DNA from 2 places in the Rhizobium rosettiformans genome. Region 2 is predicted to be linked to the other one. Evidence: riboswitches for the same ligand, from Rfam matches in the RefSeq annotation. Region 2 holds a riboswitch; the other holds the start of a gene.
What was found. A riboswitch is a leader RNA that binds a small molecule or an ion and turns the genes downstream of it on or off. The one in region 2 is predicted to bind thiamine pyrophosphate.
Positions count from the first base shown of each region.

Region 1: another riboswitch for thiamine pyrophosphate. It lies ahead of thiD (bifunctional hydroxymethylpyrimidine kinase/phosphomethylpyrimidine kinase); the one in region 2 lies ahead of thiB (thiamine ABC transporter substrate binding subunit).

Region 1 is NZ_CP032405.1:1,756,690-1,772,467, forward strand. It holds gene D4A92_RS08390 (extracellular solute-binding protein) at 1-708, shown strand, start outside; gene D4A92_RS08395 (ABC transporter permease subunit) at 775-1,656, shown strand; gene ugpE (sn-glycerol-3-phosphate ABC transporter permease UgpE) at 1,667-2,509, shown strand; gene D4A92_RS08405 (sn-glycerol-3-phosphate import ATP-binding protein UgpC) at 2,524-3,636, shown strand; gene gshB (glutathione synthase) at 3,740-4,687, shown strand; gene D4A92_RS08415 (YifB family Mg chelatase-like AAA ATPase) at 4,881-6,410, shown strand; gene D4A92_RS08420 (sensor histidine kinase) at 6,469-7,512, opposite strand; gene cysK (cysteine synthase A) at 7,624-8,592, opposite strand; gene D4A92_RS08430 (LysE family translocator) at 8,768-9,385, opposite strand; gene D4A92_RS08435 (LysE family translocator) at 9,518-10,141, shown strand; gene D4A92_RS08440 (GNAT family N-acetyltransferase) at 10,162-11,046, opposite strand; gene dut (dUTP diphosphatase) at 11,056-11,532, opposite strand; gene D4A92_RS08450 (peptide chain release factor 3) at 11,619-13,202, shown strand; gene D4A92_RS08455 (HAD-IA family hydrolase) at 13,249-13,923, opposite strand; TPP riboswitch at 14,050-14,146, shown strand; gene thiD (bifunctional hydroxymethylpyrimidine kinase/phosphomethylpyrimidine kinase) at 14,202-15,017, shown strand; gene D4A92_RS08465 (GFA family protein) at 15,014-15,409, opposite strand; gene D4A92_RS08470 (pirin family protein) at 15,478-15,778, opposite strand, start outside.
Region 2 is NZ_CP032405.1:1,144,538-1,160,315, forward strand. It holds gene D4A92_RS05470 (Y-family DNA polymerase) at 1-332, shown strand, start outside; gene D4A92_RS05475 (error-prone DNA polymerase) at 349-3,699, shown strand; gene D4A92_RS05480 (hypothetical protein) at 3,820-4,143, shown strand; gene bfr (bacterioferritin) at 4,368-4,853, shown strand; gene D4A92_RS05490 (AAA family ATPase) at 4,955-5,794, opposite strand; gene D4A92_RS05495 (hypothetical protein) at 6,160-6,450, shown strand; gene D4A92_RS05500 (hypothetical protein) at 6,414-6,551, shown strand; gene D4A92_RS05505 (thiamine diphosphokinase) at 6,675-7,328, shown strand; gene D4A92_RS05510 (ABC-F family ATP-binding cassette domain-containing protein) at 7,333-9,162, shown strand; TPP riboswitch at 9,295-9,409, shown strand; gene thiB (thiamine ABC transporter substrate binding subunit) at 9,476-10,474, shown strand; gene D4A92_RS05520 (thiamine/thiamine pyrophosphate ABC transporter permease ThiP) at 10,481-12,136, shown strand; gene D4A92_RS05525 (thiamine ABC transporter ATP-binding protein) at 12,126-12,869, shown strand; gene D4A92_RS05530 (M48 family metalloprotease) at 13,091-14,617, shown strand; gene D4A92_RS05535 (MarR family winged helix-turn-helix transcriptional regulator) at 14,792-15,244, shown strand; gene D4A92_RS05540 (cysteine hydrolase family protein) at 15,331-15,778, shown strand, end outside.

The DNA of each region.
Region 1 (15,778 bases), 610 kb from region 2:
CGCAACAACATCCAGTTCGCTTCGAACAACAACGGTTATGACAGCATCGTCGACACGACGATCAACGTCACCGACGAAAACCACGTCATGATGTATGACAAGCTGAAGGCCTGGTACGATCAGGGCCTGTTCGGCTATTACGGTGCTGCCTGGAACGACAACCAGAAGGTCTTCGAAGAAGGCAAAGCTGCTCTCTGGATCGGTTCGTCGGGCTCCTTCGGCGGCCTGCAGAAGACCGCGACCATGCCGTTCTCGGCAACCTTTTTGCCTTACTGGAACTCGATCGAAGGCGCTGGCGTCCACTCCTTCATCGGTGGTGCTGCCCTCTTCGCGATGGCTGGCAAGTCGGCTGAAGAAAACAAGTGCTCGGCCTCCTTCTTCAACTTCCTGACCTCGACCGAAGTCCAGAAGTTCTACCATCAGGCCACCGGCTACGTTGCCATCACCAACGCCGCTTACGAGCTGTCGAAGTCGGAAGGCTATTACAACGAAAAGCCGGCTGCCGAAGTTGGCATCCAGCAGCTGCAGCTGCCGACCGCCGAGTGGAACAAGGGCTATCGCCTGGGCTTCTACCCGCAGATCCGGGCCGTGATGGAGCGCGAATACAACCGCCTCTTCGCCGGTGAGACCACGGCTAAGGACGCCATGGAAACGATCAAGAAGGAAGCCGACGAGCTTCTCGCCCGCTTCGCCAAGACCGCTGGCTGATCATTTCTGAAACTTGATTGGGACCCGGGGGCGACAAGCCCCCGGGACTTGCATTGAGAGGGCTCCATGAAGCGCGTCCAGTTCAACTCGCGATATCTGCCGTATCTGTTCCTGCTGCCACAGTTCGCGATCATCTCCATTTTCTTCTACTGGCCCTCGATGCAGGCGATCACCTCGTCCTTCTATATCGAGGATCCCTTCGGCTTTGGTTCGAGCTTTGTCGGTGCCGACAACTACACGGATGCGCTCGCCTCGCCGGAATACCAGCGGATCGCCCGCTTCACGATCGGCTACAGCCTGATCGTCACTTTCCTGGCTCTCTCGATCGGCATGCTGCTCGCTCTCAAGGCGGATGCGGTGATCCGCGGTCAATCGGCCTATAAGACGCTGCTGATCGTCGTTTATGCGATCGCGCCGCCGGTGGCCGGCCTAATCGGAATGATGATCTTTGACCAGCATATCGGCCCCTTCGTGAAATTCGCCGCGTTCTTCGGCTGGGACATGAAGGTCGGCCTCAATTATTTCGACACGGCCTTCGCCATGGTAGCGGTCGCCGTCTGGAATCAGATCCCCTACAACTTTATCTTCTTCCTCTCGGGCCTCCAGGGCATTCCGGCCTCGATCCGTGAGGCGGCGGCCATCGACTGCAAGTCCGGCACGCGCCGCTTCTGGACGGTGATCCTGCCGCTGCTTACCCCGACCGCCTTCTTCCTGTTGGTCATCAACATGACCTATTCGCTCTTCGACACCTTCGGCGTCATCGACGTCATCGTGAAGGACAAGGCGGCGAACAACCCGATCACGCTGGTCTACAAGGTCTATCTCGACGGTTTCCGCGGCAATGACCTTGGCTCGTCTTCGGCCCAGTCGGTCATCCTGATGCTGGTCGTCTTGGTGCTGACCATGATCCAGTTCCGCTTCATCGAACGCCGCGTTCACTACGGTTGAGGAGAGCGCCATGTACCGCACCAAATTCTTCGATCACCTGATCCTGATGGCCGGCGTAATTTTCATGCTCGGGCCGCTGGTCGTCGCCTTCACCACCTCGACCCATTCGGCAGCCGAAATCCACACCAATGGCCTGATGCTGTCGATCGGCGATGATTTCACCGAGACCTATGACAGGGTGCTCTTCAAGTCCGGCGGCTTCACCGGCCAGGTGACGGGGCTGACCATGGCGATGAACTCGCTGATCCTTGGGCTTGGCTTCGCCATCGGCAAGATCGTGCTGTCGATGCTCGCGGCCTATGCCATCGTCTATTTCCGCTTTCGCTTTGCGACCCTTGCCTTCTGGTTGATCTTCACCACGCTGCTCCTGCCGCTCGAAGTGCGCATCATGCCAACCTACAAGGTGATGAGCGACCTCTCGCTCCTGAACAGCTATCAGGGCCTGATCCTGCCGCTTCTCGCATCCGCAACCGGCACCTTCTTCTTCCGGCAGTTCTTCAAGTCCGTGCCGGACGAACTCCTGGAGGCAGCCCGCATCGACGGCGCCGGTCCCTTCAAGTTCTTCATCGACGTGCTGGTGCCGCTGTCGCGCACCATGATCGCCGCCGTCTTCATCATCATGTTCGTCTATGGCTGGAACCAGTATCTCTGGCCCATGCTGATGACCACCGACGAGCGCTTCTACACGCTGATGCGCGGCATCAAGCAGATCCTGCAGGTCTGGGTCGGATCGCAGATCCCCGACTACAACGAAGCCTTTGCCATGGCCGTGCTCGCACTGCTGCCACCCGTCATCGTGGTGGTGGTGTTCCAGAGCTGGTTCATCAAGGGCCTCACCGAAACCGACAAGTAAAGGGAGTGCCGACCATGGCGTCCATCGACATCAACGAAGTCTGCAAGATCTACGACAAGGGCGGCGCCAAGGCCGTCGATACCGTCGACATCCAGATCGAGGACGGCGAGTTCATCGTCCTCGTCGGCCCCTCCGGCTGTGGCAAGTCCACGCTTCTGCGTATGGTGGCGGGTCTGGAGGAAATCTCCCAAGGCACGATCTTGATCGGCGACCGGGTGGTCAACGAGGTCGAGCCAGCCGATCGCGACATCGCCATGGTCTTCCAGAACTATGCGCTCTATCCGCACATGACCGTCTACGACAATCTCGCCTACGGCCTGAAGAACCGGGGCACACCGAAAACGGAAATTGCCGAGCGCGTCGCGGAAGCCGCGAAAATGCTGGAGATCGAGAAATATCTCGAGCGCAAGCCGCGCGCACTTTCGGGCGGCCAGCGCCAGCGCGTCGCCATGGGCCGCGCCATTGTCCGCAAGCCGGCCGTCTTCCTCTTCGACGAGCCGCTCTCCAATCTCGACGCCAAGCTGCGCGTCACCATGCGCGGCGAAATCCGCAAGCTGCAGAAGCGGCTGAAGACGACCGCGATCTACGTCACCCATGACCAGCTGGAAGCGATGACGCTTGCCGATCGCTTGGTGGTCCTGAACGGTGGCCGCATCGAGCAGATCGGCACGCCGCTCGAAGTCTACAACCGTCCTGCCTCCACCTTCGTCGCGAGCTTCATCGGCTCCCCGGCCATGAACCTCGTGGATGCCCGCATCGAAGGCGGACAGCTTCACTTCGCGGATGTCGTGCTTCCCGTGGACGGTGCTTGGTCGGACGGTCCGGTCCGTCTTGGAATGCGCGCCGAGGATCTCGTTCTGACGCATGAGAACGATGCGCAGTTTTCGCTGGCAATCGACTATGTCGAGGAACTCGGCGCTCAGCGTCTGGTCCATGGTCTGGTCGCAGGTCAGCCGATGACGGCGGTCGTCGCCTCGCATGTCGAGTTGCGCGAACGTCTTTCGCTGCGCATCTCCCCGTCCAAGCTGCATGTCTTCTCCGCCGATACCGGGCGCCGGCTGAACGCGGGTCTGCCGCCTTCGGATAGGCAGCCGGTCGCGCAGGAGACCGAGCGGGTCTTCGCCTGAGCGTTCCGGGCTTCACCATCGCTTCAGCAAAATTCAAGGTCGGCGGCGTTGCCTTCGCGCGGCGCGCCGCCTAAATCTGCTGGGCAATCGCAGGGGATAGCTCATGGCCAATATCAGAAACGTCGCCGTCCAGATGGATCACGTATCCACGATCAACATCGCGGGCGATAGCACCTTCGCCATGAGCATCGAGGCCCAGAACCGCGGCTACAAGCTCTTCCACTACACGCCTGACCGGCTCTCGATGCGCGATGGTAAGGTTTTCGCAACCGTCGAGCCGATGGAACTGCGCGACGTCAAGGGTGACCACTACACCCTCGGCGCGCTGGAACGCGTCGATCTCTCGACCATGGATGTCATCCTCCTGCGTCAGGATCCGCCATTCGACATGGCCTACATCACTTCGACGCATCTGCTCGAGCGCATCCATCCGAAGACGCTCGTCGTCAACGACCCGGCCTGGGTGCGCAATTCACCCGAGAAGATCTTCGTTACCGAATTCGCCGACCTGATGCCGCCAACGCTCATAAGCAAGGATCCCGCCGAGATCGCCCGGTTCCGGGAAGAGCAGGGCGACATCATTTTGAAGCCGCTTTACGGCAATGGCGGCGCGGGCGTCTTCCACTCGACCCGCGACGACCGCAACTTCTCCTCGCTGATGGAAATGTTCGGCCAGATGTTCCGCGAACCCTTCATCGCGCAAGGCTACCTGCCGGCTGTGCGCAAGGGCGACAAGCGCATCATCCTCGTCGATGGCGAGCCTGTCGGCGCGATCAATCGCGTTCCTGCCGAACACGATGCGCGCTCCAACATGCATGCCGGCGGCAGGCCGGAGCCGACCGAGCTTACCGCGCGCGAGCGGGAAATCTGCGCCCGCATCGGTCCTGCTCTCCGCGAGCGCGGCTTTCTGCTCGTCGGCATCGACGTGATCGGCGACTACATGACCGAAATCAACGTGACGTCGCCCACTGGACTTCGTGAGGTGAAGAAGTTCGGCGGTGCGGATATCGCAGCCCTCCTCTGGGATGCGATCGAACGCAAGCGCGCCTAACCCGCTGAATCCTTTTCGGAAGTTCGGTTGCCGTTCCGGTCGTTCAACCGGATGCAACCCTGCGCCTATCTGCAGGTGCAGATGTTCCGCAAATGTTCTTGCGCTCGATTGCTTCTTATGCGAGATTGTTCCCGTCGTCACACGCAATATGAAGTTGCAGTGATGGCTTCAGATCGATCGGCGAGGGCGGGCAATGGTAGCGCGTGTCAGTACGGTTGCATTCCAGGGCATAGAAGGCGTGCCCGTCGAGGTTCAGGTCATGGTCGCGCCCGGCAAGACGGGCATGCAGATCGTCGGTCTGCCGGATAAGGCCGTGGCCGAGAGCCGCGAACGGGTCCAGGCGGCGCTGCATGCCTCGGGTCTGGCGCTCCCCGCCAAGCGGGTGACGGTCAATCTCGCACCTGCGGATTTGCCCAAGGAAGGATCGCACTTCGATTTGCCAATTGCCCTTGGCCTGATGGCGGCTCTCGGCGCCATCCCGGGGGATGCACTGCAGGGCTTTCTCGTGATCGGCGAACTCAATCTCGACGGCACGATCGCGCCGATCGCGGGGGCTCTGCCTGCGGCGATCAGCGCCAACGCCATGGACAAGGGGCTGATCTGCCCGGCCGACAGCGGCGCCGAGGCCGCCTGGGCCGGCAGCGAGATCGATATTCTCGCCCCGCGCAGCCTGATCGCGCTGGCAAATCATTTCAGGGGCACGCAAGTGCTCTCTCGGCCGGAGCCATCGATCCGGGCGCTTGCGGCCAACCTGCCGGATCTCGCCGACATCAAGGGTCAGGAAAGCGCCAAGCGGGCGCTGGAGGTCGCAGCCGCGGGCGGGCATAATCTGCTCTTCGTCGGCCCGCCAGGCTCGGGCAAGTCGATGCTGGCTGCGCGCCTGCCGTCGATCCTGCCGCCGCTCTCTGCGGCAGAACTGCTCGAAGTCTCTATGATCCATTCGATCGCGGGGCAGCTATCCGGCGGCAAGCTCTCCGATCGCCGACCCTTCCGCACGCCGCATCACTCCGCCACCATGGCGGCTCTTGTCGGCGGCGGGTTGAAGGCCAAACCCGGTGAGGCGTCGCTTGCCCATCACGGCATTCTCTTCCTCGACGAACTACCGGAATTTGCGCCGCCCGTGCTCGATGCACTCCGCCAGCCGCTCGAAACCGGCGAATGTATCATTGCCCGCGCCAACCACCGGGTCTCCTATCCCTCCGACTTTCAGCTGGTGGCGGCCATGAACCCCTGCCGTTGTGGCATGGCGGGCGAGCCTGGCCATGTCTGCGCGCGCGGCATCCGCTGCCAGACCGAGTATCAGGGCCGCATCTCGGGACCCCTGATGGACCGCATCGACATCCGCATCGACGTGCCTGCCGTCTCGGCCACGGATCTGATCCGGCCTCGCGCGGCTGAAAGCAGTGCGGAGGTGGCGAAACGCGTCGCCTCGGCCCGCACCCGTCAGCGGGATCGTTTCGAGCGCCTTGGTCTGCCCTTCAGCACCAATGCCCGTTGCTCGACGGCGCTGATCGAGACGCTGGCCGAGCCGGATGCCTCGGGGCTGCAATTGTTGCGCGATGCTGCGGAGAAATTCCGCTTTTCGGCGCGCGGTTATCACCGGGTGTTGAAGGTGGCGCGGACCCTTGCCGATCTCGATGGGGTGGAAACCCTCGGGCGGATCCATCTGGCCGAGGCGATCTCTTACCGCATCGCCTCCGAACGGCTGGCAGCCGCCGCGTGACCGGCGATCTTTAGGAGGAGGGGTCGAAAGCACGGGTCGGGATAGGAGAAGGCGATAATTAGCCTGGCAACGCCGTCGGGCGAAGCATGTCGACCGGAAGCGTGAGGCGCACCTCAGCTCCGGTCTCCGGATAGGTGATCTCTGTCTGGCCGCGCACGCCAGCGATGACGCGTTTCATCAGGGTGGAGCCGAAACCGCCCGATCCCGGCTGTGGCGCATGGGGCGGTGGACCGCCACTTTCGCGCCAGCGCATGACCAGTTGCTCTGTTCCGTCTTGGGCCATTTCGATGTCCCAGGTCAGGGATACCTGGCCATGGCCAACGCTGAGGGCACCGTATTTTGCCGCATTGGTGCCGAGCTCGTGCAGGATCAGGCTGAGCACGACGACGGTCTGCCCGCCGATCGGGACGCGCGGACCATGCCCGGTAAAGCGGGGAGTTCCGACAATTGCGAAGGGTTCAAGCGCCTGGTCAACCACGACTTGGAGAGAGGCGTCTTCTCCCTGCCGCAAACCACGCAACAGGAGATTCGACCGCCCGAGCGCGGTCAAGCGGTCACGCAGTCGCGCTGCGAGCTCATCGGCGCTTGAGGCATTCTTGAGGGAGAGGCTGATGATCGCATTGATGGTCGCGAAAATGTTCTTCAGTCGGTGGTCCAGCTCCTGGGCCATGACTTCCTGCTGTTCGGCAAGCCGCTGGATTTCTTCCCGCGTCCTGATTTCCTGCCGGTAGGCCCGAGTTACCAGGTAAATCATCGTCAGTTCGGTCGTCACGACGAAGACGTAGAGACCCATGGCAAGCAGAGTGCCCATCGAAAAGTCAAAGCGGCCGGGGCTGATGAAGAAATACCAGGCGGACAGGCCGGAGAGGACGGCGACGAGAATCCCCTGGCGCAGCCCCACGACAAAGCCGCAAATGATGACGGCGGGGAAGAAAGTCAGGAAAGGAAAGCCAGCAGGCAGAACGGGGTCGAACCAGGCGCGTACGGCAAGCGCGATAGCAAAGACGATCAGGCTCGCAACATAGGTCGCGATGAGTTTGCTCGGCGACAGGCGGTCTTCTACGGATGCAAAGGCCGGCAGGCGTTGTAGGAATGCGCGCATGTGCCCCCAGAAGATGCATTCAATCTTTCGGAAATCACCCTAACCCGGTAAAGAGACGCCCGCAATCGGAAGGAGAACGCCGGAGAGGCCCCGGCGTTCCATCAGATCAATTCACTCGCCGAGACCGGCAAAGAGCGCCGTCGACAGATAGCGCTCGGCAAAGGACGGAATGATGACGACGATCGTCTTGCCGGCATTTTCTTCACGCTGGCCAAGCTTGATCGCCGCCGTCAGCGCGGCACCCGAGGAGATGCCGACCGGCACGCCTTCAAGGCGGGCAACGAGACGCGCATTTTCGAAAGCTTCGTCATTGGTCACGGTGATGACCTCGTCATAGACATGGGTATCCAGGATCGCTGGCGCAAAGCCCGCGCCGATCCCTTGGATCTTGTGCGGGCCGGGATTGCCACCGGAGAGAACCGGGCTGTCGGCCGGCTCGACGGCGACGACCTTGATCTCGGGCTTGCGGCTCTTGAGCACCTGGCCGGTGCCGGTGATGGTGCCGCCCGTACCGATGCCGGAGACGAAGATATCGACCTGGCCGTCGGTGTCGTTCCAGATTTCCTCGGCTGTCGTCTTGCGATGGATTTCCGGATTGGCGGGGTTCTCGAACTGTTGCGGGATGATTGCATCCTGCGTGGTCTCGGCCAGTTCCTGTGCCTTGGCAATGGCGCCCTTCATGCCCTTTGCGCCCTCGGTCAGGACAAGCTCGGCACCGAGCAGGGCCAGCATCTTGCGGCGCTCGATCGACATTGTCTCGGGCATGGTGAGGATCAGGCGATAACCCTTGGCCGCCGCCGCAAAGGCAAGCGCAATGCCGGTATTCCCGGATGTCGGCTCGATGAGAACGGTCTTGCCAGGCACGATCTTGCCCTGGGCTTCCAGGCTCTCGATCATGGCCACACCGATACGATCCTTGACCGAGGCGATCGGGTTGAAGAATTCGAGCTTGGCGAGCAGATGCGCCTTCACGCCCTTTTCCTTGGCAAGCTTGTCGAGCCTGACGATCGGGGTATCGCCGATCGTTTCGGTGATTGAGCCATAGACGCGTCCACGGCCGGGTTTCTTCTGCTCAGTCATGGGTTTCTCCCTGGTGATTTGGTTGGCGCGAGCTTACGCCTGCCGACCCGTCCTTGCCAGCATAGCCATGCCGCAGCGGGCTTGATCCGTGGAAAAATCTGCTCCGTGGGCCGGTCGCATTCGCCTTCGGATAAGAAAAGCGCCTGCGGCCTGTTTGTTTCATGCCGCGCGGCGATCAGGCCGCGCGTGCCGCAATATAGGCGGCCGTGCCGGCAAGAATGCCGGCAGCGCTGCGGTTCAGGACTTTCAGCGCCTCCGGCCGCTTCAAGAGCCCGCGCGCCTGGGCCGCAAGCAGGATATAGGGCAGAAGCACCGCCATCAGCACGACGAAGGTCAGGCCAACGAGCAGGATGTAATCGGCAAGCCCGATTGCCTCGAGCGGGATCAGCGTCGGGACGAGAGCCACGTAGAACAGCATGGTCTTCGGATTGCCGAGCGTCACCAGAAGACCGGAGAGGAAGGACATGGACGGGCGCATCGCACGCTCAGCCTTGATGTCTTGCGGCAGGAGCCCTGCGGTCCAGAGCTTCCAGGCGACATAGACGAGGTAGGCGGCGCCTAGGAATTTCAGGATCAGGAAGGGCGTCACGAAGGTTTTCGCCAGCACCGAAAGCCCGAGGATGACGGCAGTCAGATAGACGAGATCACCGAGGATGAGGCCGAGCCCCATGAAGAAGGTCGGCCGGAAGCCGGAGCCCAGCGCCCGCGCCACAATCGCGGTCATACCCGGTCCCGGAATGGCGGCCGCGATGAACAGCGCGCCGCAATAAGCGATGATGGTGGTCAGGGTCATGGGGGCTCCTCCTCGCTCATTCCTAATCTCGGGCGGTAAGACTTGCAACGGTGACACGATCGCGATTGCAGCCCTCAGCCGGTTGCCGTTAGGAGGCATCAACCGCCGTGAGGAAACGATCTCGTGCCAAGCATGCCCGCATTCCTTGCCTTCAGCCTTGTCTGCCTTGGTATGGTCCTGACGCCCGGGCCAAACATGATCTATCTGGTGTCCCGGTCTATCTGCCAGGGTGCCATGGCAGGCCTCATTTCGCTGGGCGGTGTGGCGCTCGGCTTTGTCGTCTACATGCTTCTCGCAGCCTTCGGCATCACCGTCCTGCTGCTCGCCGTTCCCTTCGCCTTCGAGATGCTCAAATTCTGCGGCGCGCTCTATCTCGGCTGGCTCGCCTGGCAAGCGCTGAGGCCGGGAGGCCGCTCGCCCTTCCAGGTGCGTGATCTACCTGCTGACAGTCCCCGCAAGCTCTTTGTCATGGGGCTTGTCACCAACCTGCTGAACCCCAAAGTCGCGATCCTCTACCTGTCGCTTTTGCCACAGTTTATCGATCCAACCCGCGGCAGCGTTCTGCTCCAGTCGCTGGTTTTGGGTTTTACGCAGATCGTCATCGGCGTCACGGGCAACGGCCTGATCGCCCTGTCCGCAGGCTCCATTGCGCTCTTCCTCGCCGGGCGTCCGTCCTGGATGGTGGTGCAGCGCTGGCTCATGGGCACGGTGCTCGCGGCTCTCGCGATCCGCATGGTGACGGAAGCGCAGCGCTGAAATCCGAAAAGGGCCGCTTCTCAGAAATCCGCCAGGGGCGAGAGCATGAAAGGCTGAGTCAGAGACGCAGGCTCAAGGCCCCTCACCATGAGCACACAGTCGCCTTGATGCGGTCTTGCTGCACCTTTCCAATCGAGCCGATCTGGAGGGAAAAACACCTCGGCATTCTGGAAATTCGGCCCGAGGCTTGCCACGATATGGCCCAGCGGCGGGACATTGCGGGCCGCGACATCCAGGATCTGCAGCGACGTTTGCCCCTGGGGTTTCCAGGCAATCACCGCATCGTCTTCTGCCAGCAGGCTCAGCCTGATGTCCGGATCGAAGTGGGCGTTGAGCAGGAACATCTCCTTTTGCCTAACGACGGAGAAGGTCTCCGAGACGGGTTGCCGAGTGTCCAGCGCCATCTGAACCATGTGGAGATCCGCCGTCTGTTTCAGGTCGAGGTCACGCGCCCTGGGCACAGGCAAGTCAGCTTGTGGAACGGCACCATAAAATTTGAACTGGGGTATGGTTCGGAAGCCGTAGGGTTCATAGAGCCCCGGCTTGTCCGTCAGCAATATCCCGGCTTCGAAGCCTCCGCGTTCCGCCCAGTCGAAGGCCCGCTTCATCAGGGTCCGGTATAGCCCCTGTCCGCGATAATCCGGCCGCACGGCGCCAGACTGGTAGCCAGCGGCCCGAACCACGCGTCCATTGACAACGAGCGGCATGGAGAAGGCGGAGAAATTCGCAACGCATCGCCCTGACGGATCGAAATAGCCAAACGGCATCGATGTGGGATCAGGTCCGCCCAGTTTCATCTGGTGGGAGATGTCGATGCCGAAGATGTCCTGGAGCAGATCCGCGAGCGCCTGAAACGCCGCAGGGTCTCCAAAGTAACCTTCCCGCAGCGTCAGGGCCTCCAGCATGCTGCACCCTCACACCCCGGTCGAGCCGAAGCCGCCGGCACCCCGCGCCGTGTCGCTCGTCTCGGTCACCTCGGTCACGCGTACCTGAGTTACCGGTGCGATCACCATCTGGGCGATGCGCATGCCGCGGGTGATGACGAAATCCTCCTGGCCGAGATTGATGAGCAACACCTTCACCTCGCCGCGATAATCGCTATCGATGGTGCCGGGGGTGTTGAGGCAGGTCACGCCGTTCTTGAAGGCGAGACCGGAGCGCGGGCGGATCTGCGCTTCGAAACCTTCAGGGATTTCCATGATGAAGCCGGTGGGCACCAGCGCCCGCGCGCCCGGTGCAAGCGTCATCGGCTCCCCATCGGACACCGCTGCCCTCAGATCCATTCCCGCCGCTCCTGCCGTTTCATAGGCGGGAAGATGAAGCCCTTGTCCATGAGGCAGGCGCTTGAGGTTGAGCACGGGGCCGATGACGTCTGAGCGGATGGTGGACATGGCGGAATTCCTTTGTTTGTCGCGCTCAATTGCATATTGGCCGTCGAAACGCTAGATAACCGCCCGACCAGAAGGACTCCTGAGATATGGCTGAAACGCTCGCCGAGGCGGTCTCCCGCCGCCGCACCTTTGCTATTATCGCCCACCCGGACGCGGGCAAAACGACGCTGACCGAAAAGCTGCTGCTGTTCGGCGGCGCGATCCAGCTTGCCGGTGAAGTCAAGGCGAAGAAAGATCGCATCCAGACCCGTTCGGACTGGATGAAAATCGAACGCGAGCGCGGCATTTCGGTCGTAACCTCGGTCATGACCTTCGAATATGAAGGCAATGTCTTCAACATCCTCGACACGCCCGGTCACGAAGACTTCGCAGACGACACCTATCGCACGCTAACCGCCGTCGACGCGGCCGTCATGGTCATCGACGCTGCCAAGGGTATCGAGCCGCGGACCTTGAAACTGTTCGAGGTCTGCCGCATGCGCGACATTCCGATCATCACCTTCATCAACAAGATGGACCGCGAAAGCCGCGATCCCTTCGAAATCCTCGACGAGGTCGAAGAGAAGCTGGCGCTCGACACGGCCCCGATCACCTGGCCAGTCGGCCGTTCCAAGACCTTCTGCGGCTCCTATCATCTTGCCAACAACACCTATCGGGGCGGCGATGCCCAGGTGGAGCCGCTCAAGGTCAACGGTCCGCAGAGCGTGGCGGAGAACCTGCCCGAAAACGAGCGCCAGACCTTTATTGACGAGCTGGAACTCGCCCGCGAAGCCTGCCGTCCCTTCGACCGCCAGAGCTTCCTCGAAGGCCATATGACGCCGGTCTTCTTCGGCTCGGCACTACGCAACTTCGGTGTCCGCGACCTGATCAACGCGCTCGGCGCCTACGCGCCGCCGCCGCGCGACCAGGTGGCCGATACCCGGACCGTGCATGCCGCCGAAGACAAGATGACCGCCTTCGTCTTCAAGATCCAGGCCAACATGGACCCGAACCACCGCGACCGCATCGCCTTTGCCCGCATTTGCTCCGGCAAGCTCGAGCGCGGCATGAAGGCGCGCTTGGCCCGCACCGGCAAGCAGATGGGCCTGACGGCGCCGCAGTTCTTCTTCGCCTCGCAGCGCCAGCTAGCAGATACGGCCTATGCCGGTGACGTCGTCGGCATCCCGAACCACGGGACGCTGCGCATCGGCGACACGCTGACCGAAGGCGAAAACCTCGTCTTCCAGGGCGTGCCGAACTTCTCGCCGGAGATCCTGCGCCGCGTGCGGCTGGAAGATGCAATGAAGGCGAAGAAGCTGAAGGAAGCTTTGCAGCAGATGGCCGAAGAGGGCGTCGTGCAGCTCTTTTCGCCGGAAGACGGCTCGCCGGCCATCGTCGGCGTCGTCGGTGCGCTGCAGCTCGACGTCCTGAAGGAGCGACTGCAGGGCGAATACGGTCTGCCGGTGTCCTTCGAAATGTCGCGCTTCTCCGTCTGCCGCTGGATCTCGGCCGAGAACAAGGACGATCTGGAAAAGTTCATGACCCAGCGCCGCGGCGACATCTGCCGAGATCTCGACGGCGACCCGGTCTTCATGGCGCAGGACCAGTTCTCGCTGCGCTACGAGTCCGAGCGTTACCCCGCGATCAAGATGGTCGCCATCAAGGAATATCACGTCGCCAAGGCGGCGTGAGTTTGGTCGAGAGCGGTGACGGTTACGCCGTCACCGCAGCGTAGGTTCATTCTGCTGCCTTGATCCGCAGTCCCAGGGAAGCGTCGAACTCCACCCTAAGCGTCTCATAGCTCGCAATTGTCGGATGGCTGGTCTCCAGCGGATGGGCATGGGTCGCCGTGATCACCGCGACATCGGCGCCCGCCGCTTCTCCGGCTCTGACGCCGGCCAGCACATCCTCAAACACCAGGCAGCGGGACGGATCGAACCCGAGCCGCTCTGCACCGAGCCGGTAGCCGGCGGGATCCGGCTTGCCGATCTTCACGTCCTCCGCCGTGACGATCTTGAGCGGCTGCGGCAGGCCGGCGGCCCCGATGCGGGCGCGGGCGAGGGCGGAGGGTGCCGAGGTCACAATCGCCCAGCGTTCGGCAGGTAAGCTTTTCAGAAAGTCGATGGCGCCGGGGATCGGCACGATGCCCTCAAGATCCTCGATCTCGCCCCGCTCGACCTCGAGCGCTTCCCTCACCACATCGATGCCGGGCAGGTTCAGCGCGCTGATGGTGTCGATCCCGCGCTTGCCGTGCATGGTGGGCAGGAAGGTTTCGAGATTCAGACCGTGCTTCAATGCCCAGCGGCTCCAGACGCGCTCGGCAGCCGCGATGGAATTGAGCAGCGTTCCGTCCATGTCGAAGAGAAAGCCATCATAGGAGCGGTCGAAAAGCCGGTCGGGGGCGTGATGCAAGGCAATCTCCTCGGGTCGGTTGGATATCCCGGCCTCCCTAGCGGCTCTGGCCGTCGGCTGCAAACTCTGAATGGGAATGACGGGCAGGCACAGGTGACAGGAACGGCGCTGTCGCATAGTCTGACGCCTGAGAGACAGGGGCGTCTGGCGCAAGCCGGGCTGAGAAGCACCCTTTGAACCTGAACCAGATCATGCTGGCGGAGGGAGTCGCTCGGGTGTCGCGCCAGATAGATCCGCGCTGTGCCCGTTGCGTCTTCGTCGCCTTGGGAGACGCAGACATGAGATCATCCACCATCCGCAACGTGCTGACCATCGCCGGCTCCGACCCTTCCGGTGGAGCAGGCATCCAGGCCGATCTCAAGGCCTTCTCGGCCCGCGGTTGCTACGGAATGGCTGTTATCACGGCGCTGACGGCGCAGAACACAAAGGGCGTCTCGGCCGTCGTGCCGCTCGATCCTGGATTTGTCGCCGAGCAGATTCGCATGGTCTTTGCCGATGTGCGCGTGGATGCAGTTAAGATCGGCATGATTGCCAATGCCGGCATCGCATCGGCCGTCGCCGAAGCGCTGAAACCCTATCGCGGCATTCCCGTCGTTCTCGATCCCGTCATGATCGCCAAGGGTGGCGCCTCTCTGCTCGATCCGGATGCGGTCGAAGCCTTGACGTCGGACCTTCTGCCGCTCGCCACGCTTCTGACGCCGAACCTGCCGGAGGCGGCAGCCCTGCTCGGCGATCCCGAGGCTTTCGACCGGCGGATCATGGAATCCCAGGCCGTCAGGCTGACAGCACTCGGACCCCGGGCTGTGCTGCTCAAGGGTGGCCATCTGGCCGGTCCCGAAAGCCCAGATGTCCTGGTTGCGGATGGCCAGGTGACCTGGTTCGAGGCGGATCGGATCGCAACGCGCAATACGCATGGCACCGGCTGCTCGCTGTCGAGTGCGCTTGCTGCCGAGCTGGCGAAAGGGCTTGAGCCGCAGGAGGCCGTGCGTGTTGCCAAAGCCTGGCTCGCGGAGGCCGTCCGGAGTTCTGGCCAGCTGTCGGTGGGCTCAGGACACGGGCCGGTGCATCATTTCCATTCACTCTGGCAGGATTAGTTGTCCCCGTCCTCCGGAAGTCCCTGAACGGCGAAGACAAAGGGCAGGGCGGACCTGCCGAACGACTGGTGTGTCGGAGCGAGTGCTCGGCGCTGGTCGACGCAGCCGAGCCGCAAGCCGATCTCGCCGTCGGCGCTTTCGCGCCACATCGGCGAACCGCAGTTGCCGCAGAAGAACTGATCGCTCGGCCGGCCGCTGTCGCCCATTTTCCGGTAACGCTTGGCCTCGCCGGCCAGAAGCTGAAATTGACCGGGAAGAGCCGCGACTGTGACCCTGTAAGCTGAGCCCGTCAGCTGCTGGCAATCCGTGCAATGGCATACGCCGACGGCCTGTGGATCGACCTCGGCTTTGTAGCGGATTTCGCCGCATTGGCATGCCCCGGTTACGCGCATGTCCTTCTCCGGTAAAAGAAAACCCGGCGCTGGAGACGCCGGGTTGAAGTGAACTTGACTGCGTGGGGTTAATGATCGGCCTTGATAAAGGTTCCGTTCTGCAATTCCTTCATTGCCTGCATCAGCTCTTCGCGCGTGTTCATCACGATCGGTCCGTGCCAGGCGACCGGCTCCTTGATCGGCTTGCCGGTCACCAGCAGGAAGCGGATGCCCTGCTCTCCCGCCTGAACGGTGATCTCGTCGCCGGTGTCGAAGACGACAAGCGTCCGGTTGCCGGAGAGGTCGCGGATATTGAGCTCTTCGCCCATATATTCCTTCTCGACCTTGACGCCGAAGGGCTTGGACGCATCCCGGAACGAGCCGGAGCCG
Region 2 (15,778 bases):
CTTTGCCTCGATCCCAGAGGTCTGCGAGACAGGCGCGTGCCTTGCGTCCCTTGCGCCTCCTCCACCGGCCTGAAGAGGTCGAGGTCATGTCCGTGGTCCCGGATGGTCCACCGGCCAGCTTCCGCTGGCGCCGTGTGCAACGACGTATCCTGAGAGCCGAAGGTCCGGAGCGCCTAACGCCGGAATGGTGGTCTGATGGCGAGGATGCCCCGCCACGCGATTATTTCCGCATCGAGGATACCGATGGCCAGCGCTTCTGGCTGTATCGCGAGGGTCTTTATGAGCGGCGGACCGTGACGCCGAGCTGGTTCCTTCAGGGCTTCTTTGCGTGAAGCAGGATCCGTGACGATGCAGAGGTTTTACGAAATCGGATTGCGCAGCAATTTCTCCTTCCTCGACGGCGCATCCCATGCCGAGGAACTGGTGGAACGCGCGCTGCTTCTCGGCCTTTCGGGCCTTGGCCTCGCCGATCGCAACACGGTCGCCGGTGTTGTCCGCCTGCATGCCGCGGCCAAATTGAATGGTCTCGAATTCCGCCCCGGCGCCCGCCTCGTCTTCGACGACGACACGCCTGAACTTCTTGCCTATCCCTTGAACCGCAAGGGATGGGGCAATCTCTGTCGTTTGCTGAGCGAGGGAAACCTGCGCTCGAAAAAGGGCGTTTGTACGCTCTGGGAAAAGGATCTTCTGGCATGGTGCGAGGATCTTCTGTTCATCGCCATGCCACCCCCGCTGGCAAGCCATGCCGATGTCGAAACCTTTGAAAGCCGGCTCGCCTCTCTCCGCCCTCGCCTGGCGGATCGTCTGTATCTCGCCCTCGTTCCCCGTCACGATGGCGCAGACCAGAGAAACTTCGCGGAGCTTGACGGAATTTCGAAACGGCTCGGCCTTCCCCTGATCGCCACCAACGACGCCCTTTACCACGCTCCGGATCGCAAGCCGGTTGCCGATGTGGTCATCGCAATCCGCGAGCATGTGACGATTGCCGAAGCCGGACTTCGCCTGCACGCCCATGCCGAACGACACCTGAAAAGCCCAGAGGAAATGGCCCGGCTGCTGAGAGCCTGGCCGGAGGCCCTGGACAACAACATCAATTTCTTTAGCCGGCTTCGGTTTTCTCTCGATGAGTTGTCGCACCAGTACCCCGATGAGATCTTCGACGGAGAATCTCCGTCTCTGGCCCTCCGACGGCTGACCTATGAAGGCGCGCGCAACCGCTATCCGGAGGGTATTCCACAAAAGGTCCTCGGTCTCCTCGACTACGAACTGAAGCTCATCGCGGAGAAGCGCTACGAACCCTACTTCCTGACCGTCTACCGGATCGTCTGCCACGCCAGGGAGGCAGGCATTCTCTGCCAGGGCCGTGGCTCGGCCGCCAATTCCGCCGTCTGTTTCTGCCTTGGCATCACGGAAGTCGACCCGCAGAAGACGACGCTGCTGTTCGACCGCTTCATCTCGACGGAACGCGACGAGCCGCCGGATATCGATGTCGATTTCGAGCATGAGAAGCGGGAGGATGTGATCCGCTTCATCTACGAAACCTATGGTCGCCAGCATGCTGCCCTGACAGCGGCCGTCATCAGCTATCGCGCCCGGTCTGCCGGCCGCGAGGTGGCAAAGGCCTTCGGCATGTCGGAAGATGTGCAGTCCGCGCTTGCCGGTTCGATCTGGGGCTGGTGGACCAGCGATTTCACCGAGGAACAGGCAAAGGCTGCCGGCCTCGACCTCAAGGATGCCACCACCCGGCGCGTGCTTGATTACGCCCAGGCCTTGCAGGGCTTTCCCCGCCATCTCTCCCAGCATGTCGGCGGCTTCGTCATCACCCGCGACCGCCTCGACGAGGTCGTTCCGATCATGAACACGGCCGATGGCCGCTACATGGTCGAATGGGACAAGGACGATCTCGACACGTTGAAGATCCTGAAGATCGACGTTCTTGCGCTTGGCATGCTCACCTGCCTCGCCAAGGCCTTCAAGCTGCTGGCACTTCATTACGATCGTCACGAGACGCTGGCCTCGGTCAATCAGGACCAGTGCCCTGAGGTCTATGACATGATATGCCGCGCCGACACGATCGGCGTCTTCCAGATCGAAAGCCGTGCCCAGATGAGCATGCTGCCGCGGCTGAAGCCCCGCAAGTTCTATGATCTGGTGATCGAGGTGGCGATCGTCCGGCCAGGCCCCATCCAGGGCAACATGGTCCATCCTTACCTGAAGCGGCGCGAAGACCTGCTGGCCGGCCGGCCGATCGGCTATCCGAGCGATGAACTGCGCACCGTGCTGGAGCGCACGCTGGGTGTGCCCCTTTTCCAGGAACAGGCCATGCAGATCGCCATCACGGCTGCCGGTTTCACCCCGGGAGAAGCTGACAAGCTGCGCCGTGCCATGGCCACCTTTCGCCGCACCGGCCAGGTCTCCAGCTTCCAGAAACGCATGATCGAGGGCATGGTGGCCAATGGCTACGATCCGGATTTCGCCGCCCGCTGCTTCAGCCAGATCGAAGGCTTCGGCGAATACGGCTTCCCGGAAAGCCATGCCGCCTCCTTCGCCCTGCTCGTCTATGTCTCCTGCTGGTTCAAGGCCTTCTATCCGGATGTCTTCTGTGCCGCGATCCTGAATTCACAGCCCATGGGCTTTTACGCCCCCGCCCAGCTCGTGCGCGATGCCCGCGATCACGGCGTCGATATCCGCCCGGTCGATATCAACCACTCGACCTGGGACTGCCTTCTCGAAGGGGAAGAGGCGGGCGATTTCGATCCGGCCCGCATCGCCAGCCGTCATCGGTCCATGGCCGGCGTGATCAGGTCGAAAAAGGCCGTTCGCATCGGATTTCGCCAGATCAAGGGCATACCGAAGGAGGCCATGGATATCCTCGTTTCGCAACGCGGTAAGGGTTATGATTCCGTTCGCGACCTGTGGCTGCGCACGCGGCTTGCCCGCCCCGTCATCGAGAAACTCGCCGATGCCGACTGCTTTTCCTCTCTTGGCTTATCGCGTCGCGAGGCACTTTGGGCGGCTCAGGCCCTCGATGGAGAGGCGGCCGTCGAAGTCCTGCCGCTCTTCGAGGCAGCCCCCCAGGAAGATCTGCAGCGCGAGGCGGAAATGATCCTCCCCCGCATGTTGCCGGGCGAAGAGGTCTTGAGCGATTACCGCAGTCTGACCTTCTCCCTGAAGGCACATCCCGTTTCATTCCTTCGCCAGGCCATGCAGCGGGCCGGCCTCAAATCGGCAACCGATCTCGAAAATCTTTCCCATGGCGCCAAGGTGGAGATTGCAGGCCTGGTCCTTGTCCGCCAACGACCGGGTTCGGCCAAGGGGGTCATCTTCATGACGCTGGAGGACGAGACGGGCACAGCCAATGTCATTGTCTGGCCGAAGGTGTTCGAACGTTACCGCCCGGTCGTCATGGGCGCGCGGCTGGTCGCCCTGCGCGGGCGCCTGCAGAAGGCGCATGGCGTCATCCATGTGGTTGCAGACCATCTGGTCGACGCAAGCGCCCGGCTCGGTCTGCTGCTCGAAGAGCTCAAGACCTTCGACACGCTCGCCCATGCGGATGAGGTTCGTCGCCCGGGTGTCGATCAGCGCCAGGCAAAGCGGGAAAAGGTCCCACGTCTCCCCCCACCGGCCGCCCCTCCGCCCGGCCATCCTCGCCGCAGCGCCATGGCGGACCTGATGCCGAAAGGACGCAACTTCCATTGACGGTGCGACACCTCGAGGGGCGATCACATCTGCAGCCCTATCCGCGATTTTTCTTGACAAAGGCCATCTGGTTTACGAGAAAGGCGAGAGTGAATGTCATGTTTGACGAGTGCCCCGTCCATGCTGGTCTGCAGCTGCAATTACATCACCGACAAAGACATCAAGTCAGTCATCAATGAGATGCTGGATGAAGACTGTTGGCAGTTGATTGTTCCGGGTAAGGTCTACCATGCCATGAACAAGCGCGGCCGCTGCTGCGGCTGTTTTCCGAATGTTGTCGACCTGATCATTCGCACCACCGAAGAATATCACGCCCTCCGTCAGACCGAAGAAACCAAGGTCATCAACTTCATGGAACGCCTCAAGCAGTTCCACGAGGAGCAGAAGGCAGCGCTGGCCGAACGGCGCCAGGCCATGCTGACAGCCAAGCGCGCGGCCGGCTGAGACGCCTGCATCTGCATCAGCCGCTCACCTAGGCCGCCAGATCCATTTCCCTAACCGTCACGCACCAGTTCTCAGACGCTACGCAGATTGAACCTGCCCTGTCGATCTGGCCACTGAAACCTGCTTGCCACTCCCAAGAATTAGAATACTTCTAAAAAGGGCTCGACAGGCGACAGCGCTGGCGCTAGAGTTGCACCATTCAATTCATACAAGGGACGAATATTATGAAGGGTGATCCGAAGGTCATTGAACGGCTCAACGAAGCGCTGTTCCTCGAACTCGGCGCGGTCAATCAGTACTGGCTGCACTACCGCCTGCTCAACGATTGGGGCTACACGAAGCTCGCCAAGAAGGAGCGGGCCGAGTCGATCGAGGAAATGCAGCACGCCGACAAGATCATCGATCGGATCATCTTCCTCGAAGGCCATCCGAACCTCCAGACCGTTGCACCGCTGCGCATCGGCCAGAACGTCAAGGAAGTGCTCGAAGCCGACCTTGCCGGCGAATACGACGCCCGCACCTCTTACAAGGCCTCGCGCGACATCTGTTACCAGGCCGGCGACTATGTCTCGATGAAGATCTTCGAACAGCTGTTGATCGACGAGGAAGGCCATATCGACTTCCTGGAGACCCAGCTCGAGCTTCTCTCCAAGATCGGCGAAGAAAAATACGGTCAGCTCAACGCGGACTCCGCCGACGCTGCCGAGTAAACCGCCCTCCACTCTTCCAGAAAGCTCCGCTTGCGGGGCTTTTTTCGTTTTGTGCGATTAAACCCTACCGCGGCTCTTAGCGTCTCCGCGCAGGTGCGAACTCAGCGATCGCGGCGCGCCATGAAGGCGAGGCGCTCGAACAGATGCACATCCTGCTCGTTCTTCAGAAGCGCGCCATGCAGCTTCGGCAGCGCATTCTTCGCCTCGCCGCGCAGATCGGCGGGATCGACGTCTTCGGCCACGAGCAAGCGGATCCAGTCGAGCGCCTCCGAGGTGGACGGCTTCTTCTTCAGCCCGGGCGTCTCGCGGATCTCGTAAAACTGCGTCAGCGCGTTGCGCAGCAGCGTCTTCTTGATCCCGGGATAATGAACCTCAACGATCCGCTCCAGCGTTTCTGCATCGGGAAAGCGGATGTAGTGGAAGAAGCAGCGCCGCAAAAAAGCATCCGGCAGCTCCTTCTCGTTGTTCGAGGTGATAATGACGATCGGGCGGATCTTTGCGCTGACCGTCTCCCCGGTCTCGTAGACGTGGAACTCCATCCGATCGAGTTCCTGCAGCAGATCGTTGGGAAACTCGATATCCGCCTTGTCGATCTCGTCGATCAAAAGCACGCATTTCATTTCCGTGGCAAAGGCCTGCCAGAGCTTGCCCTTGCGGATATAGTTCTTCACGTCATTGACGCGCTCGTCGCCGAGCTGGCTGTCACGCAGGCGCGAAACGGCATCATACTCATAAAGCCCCTGCTGCGCCTTGGTGGTCGATTTGACATTCCACTCCAGGATATCGAGCCCGAGCGCAGCTGCCACCTGCCGGGCAAGCTCGGTCTTGCCGGTTCCCGGTTCTCCCTTGACGAGCAAAGGCCGCTCCAGCCGGATCGCAGCATTGACCGCAATCATCAGATCCTTGTCTGCCACATAGTCTGCGGTACCCTGAAACTGCATCGTGCCTGAGCCTCATTCATCTTCGGCCACAACCTAATGACGCATCCGACAGGGTGCAAGCAAAGGCACGGCTTTCGCCCGCTTACCAGAAAAAGCTTGTATTTTCCCGGCAATCTGACAGGCTGCATTCCATGAACGCTGATGCTTGTCCGTCTGCAAGTGCCCCATCCGCAAGGACGGAATTTCGGGCTCCGGACATCACCGACCTTCTCCTAGACCCCACATCCGCAGTCTGGACCAATTGGTCCGGCCGCAATGCCTCGTAGAACGGCAGGCTCCTATAGACCGGCGGGACGTTTCGTCCGAACCGCAGGTCACAAAGGATGTCTGTCCCGACCGCAGCCTCCCAGCTGCAGGAGATCCCCATGACCAGACACCTGTATTCCATCGGCGACACAGTGACGCTGAAAGACGGCCCTGTCCGCCTCGCCCGCAGCAATGGCGCCTGCAAAGTGCTGGCGACGCTCCCCGAGACCGGCGGAAGCCGCCAGTACCGCGTCCGCTTCGAAAGCGAGAGCTTCGATCGCTGCATCGCCGAAACCGATATTGATCCCAGCCGCAGCAACGCGTCCGCCCGGACGGCGGCTCCCGCAAGCACCCCGAAAAAGGAAAGCACATCATGGCTAAAGGCCAACAGCGTTCGAACCGCGAAGTAAGAAAGCCGAAGCAGGACAAGGCCAAGCCGGCGGCGACCCCGGTTTCGACCTTCACCACCCAGATCAAGAGTGCAGAAGCCGCTTCTCCCAAGAAGCGCTGAAATCGCTCGACCCGGACTGTGCCCGAAACGGCTGGTCCGGGGAGCCGTTCGACAAGCAGCCAAGCACAGTCTGCGACGCATTCGCCTTTCCCTTTTTGGCGAAGATGCGCTAAGGGCAGGCGCATGACCACGACCTCTTTCACCCTTCTTCTCGGCGGAAGCCTCGCCGTTACCGACCGCCTGCGGGCGCTGACCGGAGGAAGCCGCGTGATTGCGGCCGATGGCGGCATGCGCCATGCAGAAAGCCTCGGCGTGACCCCGGAGCTCTGGGTCGGAGACTTCGACAGCAGCGACACCGGATTGATCGCCCGTTTTCCGACTGTGGAACGCCGCAGCTATCCGGCAGCAAAGGCCGTCACCGACGGGGAAATCGCGGTTGCGGAAGCAATCGCGCGCGGCGCCACCCGGTTGATCTGCGTCGGCGCCCTCGGCGGCGAACGCTCCGATCACGCGCTGCAACATTATCTGAACGCCCTCGGCCTCGTCGAAGACGGTTATGAGGTGGTCCTGACCTCCGGCGAGGAAGAAGCCTATCCTTTCGCCGCGGACAGCGAACTGGCACTCGAAATGCCCAGAGGCGCGCTTTTCTCGGTGCTCGGCTTCACCACGCTCGAAGGACTGACGATCCGCAACGCACGCTATCCTCTGCAGGACTTCAGTCTGCCCTTCGGCTCATCGCGCACGATATCCAACATCGCCGAAGGACCGATCTCGGTCTCGCTGTCCCGTGGCAGAGCAATTCTGCTCGCCCGCCCCTACGATCTTTCCGGAGCCTGATCCCTTGGCACCTCCCATTCTGAAACTCGACGATATCCAACTCTCCTTCGGCGGAACGCCTTTGCTCGCCGGTGCCGGCCTGCAGGTGGAGCCTGGCGACCGCATCTGCCTGGTCGGCCGCAACGGTTCGGGCAAATCAACGCTGATGAAGATCGCCGCCGGCCTCGTCGAAGCGCAGTCCGGCGAGGTGTTCCGCCATCCGTCCTCGACCATCCGCTACCTGGAACAGGCACCGGATTTTGCCGGTTATGCCACGGTCCAGGCCTATGCCGAGGCGGGATTGGGACCGGGCGACGATCCCTACCGCGTCACCTATCTGCTCGAGCATCTCGGCCTGACCGGCCAGGAAGATCCGACCCGTCTCTCCGGTGGGGAAGCCCGCCGCGCAGCCCTTGCCCGGGTGCTGGCGCCCGAGCCTGATATCCTGATGCTCGACGAGCCGACCAACCATCTCGACCTGCCCACCATCGAATGGCTGGAAGGCGAATTGTCCAAGAGCCGCAGCGCGCTTGTCCTGATTTCACACGACAGACGTTTCCTCGAAAAGATCTCGACCGCCACGGTCTGGCTCGATCGCGGCCAGTCGCGACGACTGAACCGTGGCTTTGCCCATTTCGAGGAATGGCGTGACCAGGTGCTGGAAGAGGAAGAGATCGAACAGCACAAGCTCGGTCGCCAGATCGAGCGCGAAGAGCACTGGCTGCGCTATGGTGTGACCGCACGCCGCAAGCGCAACATGCGCCGCCTCGGCAACCTCCAGGCTCTGCGCGCCAATTACCGTGGACACAAGGGTCCGCAGGGCACGATCCAGGCCACGGCCACCGAAGGCAAGGAAAGCGGCAAGCTCGTCATCGAGGCGGATAAGATCACCAAGACTTATGGCGATCGGATCATCGTCGCGCCCTTCTCGATCCGCGTTCATCGCGGTGATTGCATCGGCCTGATCGGCCCAAACGGTGCCGGCAAGACGACGTTGCTCAAGATGCTGACGGGCCAGCTCTCGCCGGACGAAGGTGTGGTCAAGCTAGGCACCAATCTCGAAATCGCCGTTCTCGACCAGAAGCGCGAGGACCTGAATCCTGATGACACGCTCGCCCATTACCTGACAGACGGACGCGGTGAAAACCTACTCGTCAACGGTGAACAGAAGCATGTCACCGGCTACATGAAGGACTTCCTCTTCCAGCCGGAACAAGCCCGCACCCCGATCCGCAACCTCTCCGGCGGCGAGCGCGCGCGCCTGATGCTGGCGCGCATCATGGCAAAGCCCTCGAACCTGCTCATCCTCGACGAACCGACCAACGACCTCGACATCGAGACCCTCGATCTGCTGCAGGAAATCGTCGCGGGCTATTCCGGCACCGTGATCCTGGTCAGCCACGACCGCGACTTCCTCGACCGCACCGTGACCTCGACCATCGCACCGGCCAACCCCGACGCACCCGATGGTCGCTGGATCGAATATGCCGGCGGCTATTCCGACATGCTCGCCCAGCGCAAGGGCGTCGAGGACGAACGTAAGCGGGTCGAAAAGGCCGAGAAGGCCAAGGCCCAGGAAGCCTCGGGCGGCAAGCCTGCCGGCAGCGCAAACAGCAAGGGCAAGCTTTCCTTCAAGCAGAAATTCGCGCTCGAAAATCTGCCGAAGGAAATGGAAAAGGCCGAAAAGGAAATCGCGACCCGCGAAGCCAGGATGGCCGATCCCAACCTCTTCACCAAGGATCCGGCGACGTTCAACAAGCTCGCCGCCGAAATGGAAAAGCTGCGTGCCGACATCACGCGCATGGAAGAGGAATGGCTGGAGCTCGAAATGCTGCGCGAGGAGCTTGAGGGCTGAGGCTCTCCAGCGTCTCTCATCAGGCCCTGATCTCCCCACTTCTCCAACTGCCCGGTTCCGGCGAGCGCGCCTGAAGCCGACTGCGCATGCATTGCCCACCTTGCGCTCGCCGGTGACGCGCGCTATCTCCACAGTGCTCTAACGGGGTGCCTTTCGATCCTTCGGGACCGAAATGCTGAGAGGCGTCAGCCAACCCGCGGAACCTGATCCGGTTAACACCGGCGGAGGGATTAGACGCGTCGATCGCAAACGCCCTATCCCGACAGCAATGATGATGAAGGAGGAGGGCGCCATGCGACCCACGACTGTTTCCATGTTTATCGGCGGCGTTGCAGCCGCCATGATCGGCTTCGTCTCCCCGACGCTCGCTGCCGACAAGACGCTGACCGTCTACACCTATGAGAGCTTTGTTTCCGAATGGGGTCCCGGTCCCAAGGTCAAGGAAGCCTTCGAACAGACCTGCGACTGCACCGTCAATTTGGTCGGCGTCGCCGATGGCGTGGCGTTGCTCACACGCCTGAAGCTGGAAGGCGAGACCTCGAAGGCCGATGTCGTGCTCGGCCTCGACACCAATCTTGTCGAGGAAGCCAAAGAGACCGGCCTCTTCGAAGCCCATGGCGTTGATGCCGCCAATGTCCAGGTGCCCGGCGGTTTCAGCGACGATACCTTCCTGCCTTACGACTACGGCCATTTCGCCGTGATCTACGACACCGAGACGATCCAGAACCCGCCGACGAGCCTAAAGGACCTGGTCGAGGGCGACCCGGCCCAGAAGATCGTCATCCAGGATCCGCGCACCTCGACGCCGGGTCTCGGCCTCCTGCTCTGGGTCAAGTCAGTCTATGGCGACCAAGCGCCGGAAGCCTGGGCCAAGCTCAAGGATCGCGTCCTGACCGTGACACCCGGCTGGTCGGAAGCCTATGGCCTGTTCACCAAGGGCGAGGCACCGATGGTGCTCTCCTACACGACCTCGCCTGCCTATCACATGGTCGCCGAAGAGACCGACCGCTATCAGGCAGCCGAATTCTCCGAAGGGCACTACATCCAGATCGAGGTCGCAGGCCTTCTGAAGAATGCGCCGGAAAAGGAGCTCGCTCGCCAGTTCCTAACCTTCATGCTTGAGCCCGGCTTCCAGGACACCATCCCCACCAACAACTGGATGATGCCGGTCGCCGCAACCTCCGAGCCCCTGCCGGAGGCCTTCGGCAAGCTCGTTCAGCCAAAGACCACCTTCCTGATGGACCCGGCCGAAGTGGCGGCAAACCGTCAGGCCTGGATCGACGAGTGGCTGACGGCAATGACGCTGAAATAAGGCAAGATGCTCCGACCGCTTCACCAGTCGAGACGTCAGAGGCTGCCCGCATTCGCGGGCGGCCTTTTGGTTTTGCTGGCCGTGGCGGCTTTCGTCGGTATCGCCCTGTCCGCATTGCTCGCCGGGAGAATGACCGGTGGCATTCTGCAGGCCTTCGGCGATCCCGTCGTTCGTTCGGTGCTGTCATTCACCCTATGGCAGGCGTTTCTCTCGACGCTCCTCTCCGTCGGTCTTGCCCTGCCCGTGGTCAGCGCGCTTGCCCGTCAGCCGGCTTTTCCCGGACGTATCTGGCTGATCCGCCTGATGGCCGTTCCCATGGGTCTGCCGGTTCTGATCGGTGCTCTGGGTCTGATCGGGATTTTCGGCCGCAACGGCATCGTCAACGATGCCTTGAGCAGCCTCGGTCTCTCGCAGCCCATCTCCGTCTACGGCCTGACCGGAATTCTGATTGCCCATGTCTTTTTCAACCTGCCGCTTGCCACGCGACTGATGCTGTCTGCCCTGGAGCGCGTGCCGGCTGAATATTGGCGAATGTCGGCGAGCCTCGGCCTGTCACCGATCGCCACCTTCCGCTTCATCGAGTGGCCCGTTTTGGCGCGCGTCATCCCTGGGGCCGCGGGGCTGATCTTCATGCTCTGCGTGACGAGCTTCACGCTGGTGCTGATCTTCGGTGGCGGCCCTGCCGCAACAACGATCGAAGTCGCCATCTACCAGGCTCTCCGCTTCGACTTCAATCCGGAGCGCGCCGTATCGCTGGCGCTGCTGCAGATCACGGTCACCGGCGTCATCCTCATCGGCCTCAGCCTGTTGCCGGCAGCCTCCGACACCGGTGTCACCAGCGGGCGACGCTTCCCCCGTTTCGATGGCCGACGCCCGATCGTCCGCTTGGTCGACGCGCTGCTGCTTTCGCTGGCCGGCCTCTTCCTCGTCCTGCCACTTGGCCAGGTCGTCGTCTCGGGGCTACAGGCAGACCTCGCTCGGCTGATATCGCAAGCGGCCTTCCAGCAGGCGGCCCTGACCAGCCTACTCGTGGCACTCGTATCAGGCACTACGGCGACACTGCTTGCCTTTGGCGCGGTCGCAGCAAGGACCGAAATCGACACGCAGCGAAACCGGAATGCCGGCAATCGCCTCATGTCGATCGCACTTGCCTCGTTGTCGTCGCTGGTTCTGCTTATCCCGACGAGCGTACTTGCCACCGGCTGGTTTCTGGCGCTCCGGTCGAGCGGTGAGGTCGCACGCTTTGCCCCCCTGATCGTCGCTGGCATCAACGCGCTGATGGCCCTGCCTTTTGCCGTACGCGTGCTGGAGCCGGCCTATCGCGAGCACCGCGCACGCACGGGGCGCCTTGCCGAAAGCCTGGGTCTCTCCGTTGCTCAGCGTCTGCGCCGCGTCGACTGGCCGGAGCTGAAGCGCCCATTTCTCACCGCGCTCGCCTTTTCCATGGCACTCTCCCTCGGAGATCTCGGAGCGGTCGCCCTGTTCGGCTCGGAAAACATCATGACTCTACCCGCCCTCATCTATGCGTCCATGGGAAGCTACCGCAGCACGGATGCCGATGGACTTGCCCTGCTGCTCGGAATGGTCTGCCTCCTCCTCGCGCTCCTCGGGGCGCCGGGAACCCGTCAGGCAAGTAAGCGGGAGGCCCCCGATGCGCGATGAGACTTCGACGGCGATCCACCTCGATGCGGTGCGACTGACACTCGGCCAGCGCGACTTTCATTTCGACTTCGGTTTCAATGCCCGCAAGATCACCGCGATTGTCGGCCCGTCCGGATCGGGCAAGTCCACCCTGCTCAACCTCGTCTCCGGCTTCGAGCAACCCGACACGGGTCGGATCGAAATCGCGGGACAAGATGTGACGGATCTGGCGCCGGCGGAGCGGCCGGTCTCGCTGGTCTTCCAGGACAACAACCTCTTTGCCCATCTCGATCTTTTCACCAATATCGGCCTTGGAGTTCATCCGGGCCTGCGCCTGGCGCCGGCCGACCGCAAGGCGATCTCCGCCGCTCTGGTGCGCGTCGGCCTTGCAGGCTACGAGCGGCGGCTGCCGGGTTCGCTCTCGGGCGGAGAGCGGCAGCGGGCAGCCTTCGCTCGCGCTTTAGTCCGCAGCCGCCCGATCCTGCTCCTCGACGAGCCCTTCGCCGCACTCGATCCGGGTTTGCGGAGCGCGATGGTTGACCTGCTTGTAGAACTTCATGCCGAAACGGCGGCCACCATCCTGCTCGTCACCCACGATCCTCGCGACATCATGCGTTTGGCGGACCATGTCGTCTTCCTCGAAAACGGTCATGTGCTGGTGAATGCATCGAAGAGTGATTTTCTCACGAGAACCGATGTCACAGCCGTACGCGACTTCCTCAGCGTGGCACCGATTGCATCCGAATCGCCTTAATTTGGTCGCCCGCGCCTGCCATGCGCGTTTGGAATGGTTGTTCCTTCAGCAAGAGCATTGGTCATTTGCTTCGGCGTGACTATCTTCTGGAGCGAGCGGTGGTTTCGCACTATGTGAAATGCTGCCGGATCAGCACAATGCGGTTTGGCGCAAGGCAATTGGATGCTGCACCCGGATGTCACCGGCTTGGTGGTCGTTCGGGAACAGGGTGAAGGGGCAGGATGCAGTTTTTGAGCCGGAACAGCGCGATAGCTGCCGAAATGGATCGGCGGCGCCGGCCCTTCAGGCTTGCGTCGAGTGTTGCCGTGCTCGTCTCGGCCGGTCTCGTGCTCTCGTCCTGCCAGTCAGTGTTCGAACAGGCCTACGAGCCGTCCGTTGCGCCCTCCAGCAATCCGCAGATCGTCGACGAAGTCCAGAAGGGCGACCCACGCGCTCAGATGGGTGCCCGTGAACACCCGCGCATCGTCGCATCCTATGGCGGCGAATATTCCGACGCCAAGACCGAACGCCTGGTGGCGCGCATCGCCGGGGCCCTGACGGCGGTCTCGGAAAACCCGAATCAGTCCTATCGCATCACCATCCTGAACTCGCCGGCGATCAACGCCTTCGCCTTGCCGGGCGGCTATCTCTACGTGACACGCGGTCTCCTGGCGCTCGCCAACGACGCGTCGGAAGTGGCAGCCGTACTCAGCCACGAAATGGCGCACGTCACGGCTAATCACGGCATCGAACGGCAGCGACGCGAAGAGGCGGAAGTGATTGCGAGCCGCGTCGTTGCTGAAGTGCTCTCCAGCGACCTCGCCGGCAAGCAGGCGCTGGCGCGCGGCAAGCTGCGCCTCGCCGCCTTCTCGCGCCAGCAGGAGCTGCAGGCTGACGTCATCGGCGTACGCACACTCGGCGAAGCCGGTTACGACCCCTATGCTGCCGCGCGCTTTCTCGATTCCATGGCCCGTTACAGCCAGTTCAGCTCTGTCGATCCCGATGCCGACCAGAGCCTCGACTTCTTGTCGAGCCATCCGAACGCCCCGCAGCGTGTGGAGCTGGCAAAACGCCATGCCCGCGCCTTCGGTCCGGAGGGCAGCCATGGCGAAACCGGCCGCGACTATTACCTGAACGGCATTGATGGCCTGCTCTATGGCGACAGCCCCCAGGAGGGTTTCGTTCGTGGCCAGACCTTCCTGCATGGGCAACTCGGAATTCGCTTTGACGTGCCCCAGGGCTTCCAGATCGACAACAAGGTCGAGGCCGTCCTCGCCACCGGACCTGGCGATGTCGCCATCCGTTTCGACGGCGTGGCCGACAGTCAGAAGATCAGCCTGCCGAACTATATCTCGAGCGGCTGGGTAACCGGTCTCCTGCCGGATACGATCCGCACCATCAGCGTCAACGGACTGGAAGCGGCGACCGCCCGTGCCTCGGCCGATCGCTGGGATTTCGATATCACCGTGATCCGGATCGGGCCGCAGATCTTCCGCTTCCTGACAGCAGTGCCCAAGGGCAGCCCGGCCCTCGAAACAACGGCAGCCCAGCTGCGCGCCTCTTTCCGCCGGATCACGCCGCAGGAAGCAGCCTCGCTGAAGCCGCTCCGCGTCCGCGTGGTGACGGTCGGTTCCAACGACTCGGTCGGAACCTTGTCGGCACGCATGATGGGCACCGATCGCAAGCTTGAACTCTTCCGGCTGATCAACGCGCTCGGCCCGACCTCGACGGTCACCCCAGGCATGCGCGTCAAGATCATCTCGGAGTGACAAAGTCGCGCCCTGGCCCTCCCAGACGAATCCACGGGAAGACTGCAGATATCTGAAGCCGGCGACTGCCGTATCCTCCGTTGGTGAAAGCCTGCGTGCGGGAACAAGACTGCCTATCAGTTTGACGGCCCTCGGAATTGACAACATAAATGTCATTATGACATCATAGTTGTCATGAAAAAATATGAACAGCTTTATCGCCTCATATGGTTGTCGCGTCCGCTCATGCAGGCCGCAGAGGCGCGTGTCGAGAGAGGGTTGGACGGCACCGGGCTGACCGTTCGCATGCGGGCAGTTCTCGAAATTCTTCACGCCCATGGGAGCGCCAGCGTACCCGAAATCGCGATGAAGCTTGAGATCAAACGACAGTATGTGCAGCTGATGGTCAACGAAACGCTTGCGGAAGGCCTCACAGTCGGCCGCACCAACCCGCGTCACAAGCGATCCACGATGATTGCGCTTACCCCCAAAGGCCAGAGCCTGATCGAAGAGGTCGTGATGCGTGAAAAACGGCTGGTGGAACAGCTCGGTGCGGAGATTGATGCGAGCGATATCGAGACAGCACTTCAGGTGGTGAGGATTCTACTTGAGAAACTGAAGGTCGAGGGGGAGGAGCAAGCGAAGTGATAGGCCAGATTCTCACCATAGCCGCCCTTTCCGGGCTTGTTTGGCTTGCGAACGGCGTCAGAAAGATCGGTGCCGTCAGTCCCGGCATGCCTATTGGCAGCCGTCCCGGGACAGCACTGCTCCTGATCGATCTGCAATCCGTGTTCTGGGACGAAGGTCCCTATGAGGACGTAGCAAAGGCGGATGCGATGTCAGCCATCCTCGCCGAAGTGGCGAAGGCGAAGGCCGAAAATCTGCCGATCATCGCGGTGCGCCAAGAGTGGTCCATCCTATCGACAAAGATCATCGCGCGCCTGACAATGAGAGGCCAAGCAATTGAGGGAACGCCCGGAACCCAGATCGCGAAGCCCTTTGCAGGGCTTGCCGAACACGTCCTTGTCAAGAGAGTTCAGGACGCATTCGAGACGGGCGAGCTGGACGAGCTTCTGGAAAGGCTCGACGTGGGTAAGCTCCGAATTGTGGGGCTGGATTTCCGATATTGTGTCGCAAAGACCGCCCTTGCCGCCCGCCAGAGGGGGTATGCAGTCGAAGTCG